Regions from separate parts of the Anaerostipes stercorihominis genome, predicted to be linked through region 1. Evidence: a T-box and tRNA genes for the amino acid it is inferred to sense, from the RefSeq annotation. Region 1 holds a T-box; the other regions hold tRNA genes.
What was found. The T-box of region 1 lies ahead of thrS (threonine--tRNA ligase). A T-box ahead of a tRNA ligase gene usually reads a tRNA of that ligase, here a tRNA-Thr.
Positions count from the first base shown of each region.

Region 2: it has a tRNA-Thr gene. The T-box ahead of thrS (threonine--tRNA ligase) is inferred to sense a tRNA for this amino acid. The anticodon was not compared.
Region 3: it has a tRNA-Thr gene. The T-box ahead of thrS (threonine--tRNA ligase) is inferred to sense a tRNA for this amino acid. The anticodon was not compared.

Region 1 is NZ_BAAJCL010000001.1:67,693-70,963, forward strand. Features, by position in the region: gene AC27EF_RS00345 (B12-binding domain-containing radical SAM protein) at 1-941, shown strand, start outside; T-box leader at 1,000-1,204, shown strand; gene thrS (threonine--tRNA ligase) at 1,313-3,241, shown strand.
Region 2 is NZ_BAAJCL010000014.1:6,618-9,888, forward strand. Features, by position in the region: gene AC27EF_RS11330 (ABC transporter substrate binding protein) at 1-247, opposite strand, end outside; gene AC27EF_RS11335 (hypothetical protein) at 328-1,668, opposite strand; tRNA gene AC27EF_RS11340 (tRNA-Thr) at 1,908-1,980, opposite strand; gene AC27EF_RS11345 (HAD-IIB family hydrolase) at 2,121-2,939, opposite strand; gene AC27EF_RS11350 (metallophosphoesterase family protein) at 3,069-3,271, opposite strand, start outside.
Region 3 is NZ_BAAJCL010000003.1:90,436-93,706, reverse strand. Features, by position in the region: gene rapZ (RNase adapter RapZ) at 1-729, shown strand, start outside; gene whiA (DNA-binding protein WhiA) at 733-1,659, shown strand; gene AC27EF_RS04335 (HPr family phosphocarrier protein) at 1,656-1,913, shown strand; tRNA gene AC27EF_RS04330 (tRNA-Thr) at 1,936-2,008, shown strand; gene AC27EF_RS04325 (acyltransferase) at 2,175-3,239, shown strand.

The DNA of each region.
Region 1 (3,271 bases):
CGGCAGATTTGTTAAACGAAGAAGAACTTGTGCAAATTGCCAAGATGCGTCCCGGATTGATTCAACTGGAAATTGGAGTTCAGTCCACCAATCCATACACCATCGAAGAAATTCGCAGAAAAATGGATTTTTCAAAAGTGGCTGAAATTGTCAAAAGAATTCATAAAAATGGAAATGTTCATCAGCACTTAGACTTAATTGCCGGACTTCCTTATGAAGATCTTGAAAGCTTTGAACGTTCTTTTCAGGATGTTTACGAAGCCGAACCGGATCAGCTGCAGCTTGGATTTTTAAAAGTTCTAAAAGGCTCCTATATAGAAGAGCAAAAAGAAGCTTACGGATTGCTTTGCAAAGACACCCCTCCCTACGAAGTCCTTTCTACAAAATGGTTGTCCTACGACGATGTGCTAATCTTAAAAAAAGTAGAAGAAATGGTAGAGGTTTATTACAACAGCGGACAATTTACCCATACGATCCGTCAGATGGAACACGAGTTTCCATCGGCATTTTCCATGTATCGCACGCTGGGAGAATTTTATGAACAACAGGGATATGACAAAGTGAAGCATACAAGAATTGCCCGGTACGAAATCCTTTATGAATTTCTTTGTCAGTATCGCGGCAGAAAAGAAACTTTAGCTCTCTATCGTGAGCTTTTGACTTATGACCTTTATTTAAGAGAAAATGTTAAAAACCGTCCGGCATTTGCAGGAGAATATTCTCTGAAAAAAGAAGATCTGAGGGGGCTTTATGAAAGTTTTCTTCCCAAGCATGCAACCCTGAAACATTATGCACAAAAGCATATGAAAAAAATGATCCATATGGAACGATTTTCATTCGATGTGGCAGGAGATTTCAGACAGAAGGAAACCATTCTTTTGTTTGACTATCAAAAACGAAATCCAATGAACCATCAGGCATCTGTTTTTAAAGTATTGTAGTTTTTGCATCTTCCTATTGATTTTACAAAACAGCTTTGCTATAATAACTTAGAAATAAGAAAAAACGTTGAAGAGAAGAGTACCTTATCTGCGGCTTTCAGAGAGAGATGCAGTTGCTGCGAGCATCTTAAGTATCGGGATATGGGAAGACCACCTCCAAGTGGCTGCAAACCAGCCCGGTTGACGCCGTTATTGTCATAATGAGCGATCTGTTTTATCAAAGACAGGTAAATTGGGTGGAACCGCGATAACTCGTCCCATGGATTTTGAATGAATCCATGGGATTTTTTATGTTAGCAATGAGCTAAAGTCCAGATTTCCTTATTTGGAGGATGAAGTAAAACGTTGTATATCAAGAAAGGATGAAAAAAATGAAGATTACATTAAAAGATGGATCTATAAAAGAGTATGAAAACAATATGTCTGTCATTGATATCGCAAAAGATATCAGTGAAGGACTTGCAAGAGTTGCCTGCGCAGGTGAGGTTAACGGAGAGGTTGTGGATTTAAGAACCATTTTAACAGAGGACTGCGAGTTGAATCTTTTAACCTTTGACTCCGATGAAGGAAAACATGCGTTCCGCCATACAGCGTCTCACATTTTGGCTCAGGCGGTCAAACGTTTATATCCGGAAGCAAAGCTTGCCATTGGACCATCCATTGACAATGGATTTTACTATGATATGGAAAAGGATACTCCTTTTACACAGGATGATTTGGAAAAAATCGAAGCGGAAATGAAAAAAATTGTAAAGGAAAATCTGGAAATTACATGTTTTACAAAACCGAGACAAGAAGCGATTGCTTTTATGAAAGAACGCAAAGAGCCTTATAAAGTAGAACTGATTGAAGATCTTCCAGAAGATTCTGTCATCAGTTTTTATCAGCAGGGTGAATTTGTGGATCTTTGTGCAGGACCACATCTTATGAGTACAAAACCCGTCAAAGCAATTAAGCTGACCAGCATTGCCGGCGCTTACTGGCGCGGTGATGAACACAATCAGATGCTGACCAGAATTTACGGAACTGCTTTTACAAAAAAAGCAGAGTTAAAAGAATATCTTACAATGATGGAAGAAGCAAAAAAACGTGACCATAGAAAACTGGGAAAAGAACTGGGTCTGTTTATGATGCGGGAAGAAGGACCTGGATTTCCATTCTTTCTTCCAAAAGGAATGGTTCTGAAAAATACGCTGCTTGACTACTGGCGTGAAATTCATACCAAAGCAGGCTATGTTGAGATTGCAACTCCGATTATGTTAAGCAGGCATTTATGGGAAACATCCGGTCATTGGGATCACTACAAAGAGAATATGTATACAACGGTCATTGACGAAGAAGATTTTGCAATTAAGCCAATGAACTGTCCGGGAGGAGTTTTGGTTTACCAGTCAGAGCCTCGTTCTTATCGTGATCTTCCGCTGCGCATGGGAGAACTTGGACTGGTTCATCGTCATGAAAAATCTGGTCAGTTACATGGATTGATGCGTGTTCGCTGCTTTACACAGGATGATGCACATATTTTTATGACGCCAGATCAAATTAAAGATGAGATCAAAGGCGTTGCGGGACTGATCGATCAGGTTTATAACCTATTTGGATTTAAATACCATGTAGAGCTTTCTACTCGCCCGGAGGACAGTATGGGAAGCGATGAAGACTGGGATCTTGCAACAGATTCTTTAAGAGGCGCTCTGGATGATCTCGGACTGGACTATGTCATCAACGAAGGAGACGGCGCATTCTATGGACCAAAAATTGATTTTCATCTGGAAGATTCCATTGGAAGAACCTGGCAGTGCGGAACCATTCAGCTTGACTTCCAGCTTCCTCTTCGTTTTGATCTCCACTATACCGGAGCAGATGGAGAAAAGCATCGCCCAATCATGATTCATCGTGTTGCATTTGGATCAATTGAACGATTCATCGGTATTTTAATTGAACACTTTGCAGGAGCATTCCCGACATGGCTGTCTCCGGTTCAGGTAGAAGTCATCCCGATTTCCGACAAACATCTGGAATATGGAAAGAAAGTGCTGGAAACTTTAAAAGCTGCTGGAATTCGTGCGGAAATTGATACGCGCGCAGAGAAAATGGGATATAAAATCCGTGAAGCACAGCTTCATAAGATTCCATATATGCTAATTGTCGGAGAGAAAGAAGAAGAGAAGAATGCCGTTTCTGTCAGAAGCCGCTTTCAAGGGGATGAAGGTCAGATGAAGCTGAAGGATTTCTTAAATTCTATTCAAAAGGAAATTGAGGAGAAGGAACGCCGACCGATCGAAAAAGAAGAAAACTAATAAAATCACTTTCCTTTATGTATTTTTGTT
Region 2 (3,271 bases), on a different contig from region 1:
GGCAGTTGGACTGCTCATTCTGTGCATTCTTGTATTCAATTTTGATCTTATCTCCGTCTTTATAGCCTGCATCTTTCAGTCCGTCTTTAAATCCTTTGTACGCAGCATCCAAAGCATCATGCTCTACCAGCTGAACAACTCCGATCTTCTTTTGTCCGGACGCAGAGTCCTTTTTAGAACAGCCCGCCATCACAGACAGAGTCAATATCGCAGCCATCCCTGCTGCCATCACTTTTTTGAATGTCATAACTTTTCCTCCTCGTTCACACACACGTTAATACTTCAACGCTTTTATGTGCTAAATTATATCACTCCCGCGAAAAGGTGTCAAGAAGAAGGAAAGCCATTGGGCAATCCCATCTGCAAAATCAAAAAACTTATATTTTTTTGAAATTTCATGCTTTTTATCGGTTCATACTCATTAAGATTAGCGGTCGGCGCTAAAATATAATACACTGACGACACTAAACTTCCGGATTCCAGCCTTTCACGCTTCATCCAATTTCCAAACCCATCCGTCGGGCGCCTTGAAATCGGCCCAGAATCTAAAACCAGATATTTTTTTGTTTTGGAATTAAAATCAGCAACGGTTATATAATGCCCAGGAACATGAGAAATTGCAACACAGCCCTTTTTTAAATACTCTCGAACTTCTGACGTACTATAGCTTTTTTTCACAAAGGCAAACCCATAGGCAGCTCCGAATTGTTTTGCCGCTGCCTCAAAAATTCCATCGTGAGTCCCGGAACCTATAATCCGAAAATGGTGCTTTACCGCAAAATCTGCCAGAACCATAGGATCTATAAACTGTCCGTTTAATGCATACACTGCATTGGTAATTGCCATAACACCGCAGCCTGCCGCTGCCATTTTTCCACTGTAATCATGAACCTTCCCATAATCTTTCCTTCCCCATGCCGGATCATACTGAAGGAAATTTCGATGCGGCGCAGTATTTTTATTTTTTATGCGCTGAAATTTCCATTGATATTGTTTTGTTCCGAACTCATTTCCTTTGGAAAACCGATTTTGGGCAGCCCCCGGCAAGCTCCTAAAAATTATATGATTTTTAGGAGCCATTCCCAAATATTCTCCTGTTTTCTCATCTTGAATGTAAAAATGATCGTACTCTCGAAAAAGGACAACCCTGTGCTTTTTTCGCTCCCCTTTCAAATCCATTCCCCGTATCTGATATTTCTGATCTCCTTGAAAAACAACCGTTCCTTCCTGTTTCTCCTTGAGCATCTGATTCTCAATCCAATATGTTCCATCAGCCAAAAGCTGTTTTTCCCGTCCGTCATATGCAACAGAATTCTTGCTATAATCACTTCTGGAAATCCATCCGATCCCGCGTCCTTTCTTCTTTTCATAAATTACCTGAACATAAGATTGGGTCTTACTCACCACAAGAACCCCAGAGTACTTCGGTGCGCTTTGAATCTTTTTTGACCCATAAAAATCGCTGTATACCGGAAGACTCTCCTTTAAAAATCCATACTGCATTTTAAATTTCGGATCATAAATCTCTCCCTGAAACTCTTCATATACTCGATTTGGATTTTCAAAATATTCCGGCATCGCCGCCAAAACGACAGAACTCTTCATAAAAAAAATCATCAGACATAGCATCATCAGGTACGCGGCTTTTCTTTTGCAAAACATCTGCATACATTTCTCCTTTTTACTTGTATCTTTCCCTACCTAAAACAAAAAATTCCTGTCAAATCCCCAGAAGTGCCAAAAGACACATTCCGGGATTGTAAGCGGCCGCCAAAATCTCAGTCAATCTCGGACTTTGGCTCATCGTGTGCACCCCGCAGAGCGTTTTATGGTATAGGAAAGTGAAAGCTTTCCTATATCAGAAAAGGCTAAAACATCTCTTTTGATGTCTTAGCCTTTTCTCCTAAAGCTGCTGACGGGAGTTGAACCCGTGACCTCCTCACTACCAATGAGGTGCGCTACCTCCTGTGCCACAGCAGCAGAACTGTTTTTAAATTTATCATAAATTCCCATATGTGTCAATAGAAAAAATAATATTTTATCATGATTCTAAAAAAGCACCGCAGAATCACTCCTTTGATGGATCGTCCCCAGAGTGATTTCTCAGGTACTTTTTGTTTTTATTTTTCTCTCAGAATTTCTTCCGCAATCTCATATACATAATCCACACATGCAGATGCCGCACGCTTCATTTGGTCGCTGCAGCGATGAAAGGTATAGCTGTGGTCGGCTGCTTCAAAAATACTCAAATCATTAAAAGAATCTCCTACACAATAAGTTTCAAGATCTTCACCAATCCACTCTATCACCCGCTTCATGGCGCTGGATTTACTATTCCCCTTTGGAGTAAGATCCAAATAGGACTCGTTCATCGTTGCCGTCACCTGATCTTTAAAACGAGCTTCAATTTCTTCCGCAATCTGTTTTGTCCTGGAATAATCAATCCCCTGCTCCAATGGCTTCACACAAAGAATATCAAAATCTCCCGATTTCTCTGCCTCTTTTGTAAAACTGCAGTTCTTCAACGGCTTGTACCGATCTCCATCAAACTCCATGGCAGTTCCGTTGAGACTGCCCAGATTTAAACATCGGTTTGCATCATAAAAATACACATAGCAATCCTGTAATGTCCGGCAATACTCTAAGATTTTCATTCCGATTTCATGGGGGATGGTCTGTTTATACAAATCTCTCCCATAACGATTCATAATATGAGCCCCATTATTTAAAATCAGATAATCATATTTTAAATGATTTTTCCGAACAACCGTCATGGCTTCAAATTCATTTCTTCCGGTACAAAATGCTACAAAATGCCCTGCTTTCTGCAATTCCAAAAGCATCTGCGCATCTTTTTTCTGCATGAGCCGTCCGTCCTTTAAAATTGTTCCATCCATATCACTAAATAAAATGCATCTTTTCAAACTCTTCTCTGCCATACGCCGTCCCCCATTTCGTAAATGTTCGTGCCTGACCTTACAGACATTCTGTATAAAGTTGATACCTCTCTCTATTATAATGCATTTTATCTAATTTGAATATATATTTCCGAAGATTCTTGTGCATTTTCAACGATAATCCTCTTCTTTTTCTACGGCTACATAGAATTCTTTGAAATCATTTAAACAAAGGCATCCCAGCTTCGCTCCGTATGCCGCCCCGCAGTCAATGCCGATTTTATGCTCCCAGCATACCATTTGAAATCTCTGGCACCGCTCTCTTTGCTCCGCCGGCATAGTCTTTACATATCGGGATAATGCCTTCGTGGGCG
Region 3 (3,271 bases), on a different contig from region 1:
ATGATGCTGGATCAGACGGCTTCGGTAGAAAATGTGGCGTTGGGAATTGATATTCGCAACGGCCAGAGAATCAGAGAATTGGAGCAAAAATTAAATGAAATTGAGGCTATGGGCATTCAATTTGAAATTCTTTATTTAAACGCCAGCAACCGGATTTTAATCAAGAGATATAAAGAGACAAGAAGGAATCATCCCCTTTCCAGAAACGGGAGAGTTGAGGACGGTATTGCGAAGGAACGGGAAGTTATGAAGTTTCTGCAGGATCAGGCAGATTATGTGATTGATACGAGTCAGCTTTTGACCAGAGAGCTGAAAGAAGAAATTGATCGTATTTATGTCAATGGAGAGAGCGGGGAGCGGTTCCAGATTGCCGTTGTTTCATTTGGGTTTAAGTTTGGAATTCCTGCAGATGTGGATCTCGTATTTGACGTGCGATTTTTGCCGAATCCATTTTATGATTTAGAGCTTCGGCCGCTGACAGGAAACGATAAAGCAATTCAGGATTTTGTAATGGGGCATGAAGAGGCAGCCAAATTTTTGGAAAAATTGCAGGGAATGCTGAAATTCCTCATTCCCAATTATATTAAAGAGGGAAAGTACAATCTGGTGATCGGAATCGGATGCACCGGGGGAAAACATCGGTCTGTTACCATTGCCAATGCTCTGACAGAAAAATTAAATGAATTGCCATATTCTGTGAAAACTGAGCATAGAGATATAACGAGGTAGGAGATGTCATTTTCAAGCAATATCAAAGAAGAATTATCCAGAAATGAAACCGGCGCCAGACATTGTAAGATTGCTGAAATCGCAGGATTTTTAAAGTTTGGTGGCGAAGTCATTCGGGAAAATGAAAATTATAAAATTCAGATTCATACGGAGACGGTATCTGCCGCGAAACGCTTTTATACACTGGTGAAAGATGTGTTTCATATTCAGGCAAATATTCAAGTCGGGCGCAGTGATTTTCTGAAAAGGAGTCGAAATTATACAATTAGTGTTGACAAGCATCCTGATTGTGTTTTAATATTGAAGGCAGTGAAACTTATAGAACCCGGTGCGTTTGGAATCATCTTGCAAAATACATGTTGTAAGAGAGCATATATCCGTGGAGCTTTTCAGGCAGCAGGTTCCATGAGTGATCCGGAGAAGAATTATCACTTTGAAGTGGTGTCCACAGATGAAGAAATAGCAAATCAGTTAAAAGATGTCTTGAATTTTTTTGAATTAGATGCTAAAATTGTTTTGCGGAAAAAATATTACGTCGTGTACATGAAAGAGGGCTCCAAAATTGTGGATGTCCTGAATGTGATGGAGGCGCATGTTGCTTTGATGGAACTGGAGAATGTCAGGATTCTCAAAGAGATGCGCAATAAAGTCAATCGTCGTGTGAATTGTGAGACTGCCAATATTCACAAAACAGTTTCAGCGGCGGTAAAGCAGGCAGAAGATATTCGGTACATTGATGAACATAAGGGTCTTCGTTTTCTGGATCAGGGCTTACAAGATATTGCTTATTTGCGTTTGGAGCATCCCGAAGCTACCTTAAAAGAGCTGGGGAGCATGCTGGATCCGCCCGTAGGGAAATCCGGTGTGAATCATCGCTTGAAAAAGATAAGCAGGATGGCAGAAGAGATGAGATTAGGAGGAAAAGAATGATTTCAAAAAATGTTCGAGTAGAAGCAGCATTAAAGGAAGAAGACCGACCAGTAGCATTTCTCGTACAGATGGCAAGCCAGTTTGAGAGTAAAATTTTATTTGAGACTGGGAATAAGCAAGTGAATGTAAAGAGCATGATGGGAATGATGAGTCTGAGATTATATCAAATTGAAGATTTGACCGTCGTTGCAGATGGAGTTGACGAAGAAGAAGCCGTCAGCCAGATTGAACAATATCTTACAAAAGGAGCATAGATTTATCTGTGCTTTCAAATATGCCGAAATAGCTCAGTTGGTAGAGCACTTCACTCGTAATGAAGGGGTCGCCGGTTCAAGTCCGGTTTTCGGCTTTTAATGGCAGTATCGTTTGGCAAGGTACAGTGAAGGAAAAAGCATCCGCGATGGATGCTTCTTTTTTGTGATAGCAATGGGCCAAGATCCGGGCTTGCCCGAGACCTTGGCGACCGCTTGCAATTCCGGAATGTGCCTTTTGGCAATTATGGGTGGAGAATAGAAATGAAGAAACAACGCATTTTATATCTTGAGTTTATTCGGATCATGGCTATTTTATTGGTATGTTTGAATCACATATCATCACAGGAAATTCGAGCGTCTGCTTTTTGGAGCCAGAGATGGCAAGTTTGTCATTTTTTTAATATTTTGGTTTCTTCTTGGCCGGTAATGCTATTTCTGATGATTACTGGAATTTTTCTATTGAATCCGGAAAAGGATCTTCCTTTCAAAAAAATTTTCGGGCAGTATATTCCAAGAATGTTAATTGCGATTATTGTAATGATTCCTGTGTTTGATCTATGCCATTCCATTTTTTATCGTCATACATTTTCTGTTTCTTTTTCAGACATAAAGCATGCATTGCATACACTGTTGGTCAGTGACGGAAACGTGGTTTATTGGTATCTCTACTTAATGATTGGGCTTTATCTAATACTTCCGTTTTTACGTTTGTTGGTAAAACAGATGAATCAATCTATGTATTTATATTTGCTGCTGCTTTTATTTGTTACAAACTGTATGATACCATTTGCCAATGCGTTGGGAATTCAGCCGATTTCTTATATGAATCATTTTTTATCCTGTTTAAAATTAACTGGCTTTTTGAAATATGGAGGTTTTCTTCTTGCGGGATGGTATATTTATAGATATCCGTTAAAACGCTTCTATCGTTGTATGATTTATGTAGCGGGTATTTTTTCGATGACTGTGACGGTGTTTCTTGCAAGGACCGCTAGTTTTGATTCTGGAACATGGAATGAGCTCTGGACAGACGATTTTGCACCGGGAATTGTTCTTGCGGGGACTGCGGTTTTTGTACTGCTCGTTCAGGTTGGGCAGTCCGGTATTATTCAGAAATTTGAGAACTTTATTATGATTGGAGGACAGCTTACATTCGGCGTTTATCTGATTCATAATATCATCATTCATTTTTTCGTTTCCAGAGATATGGTTGGATCAGGGAATCCAATTCTGGAAATTCCAGTTCTTTCTTTTCTGGTACTTGGCAGTTCTGCCTTGATTGTATATTTTTTAAGAAAGCTCAAGTTCATACGGTATTGGATGTAAAACTCTATGTTTAGAAAAGGGAAGGAAATGTC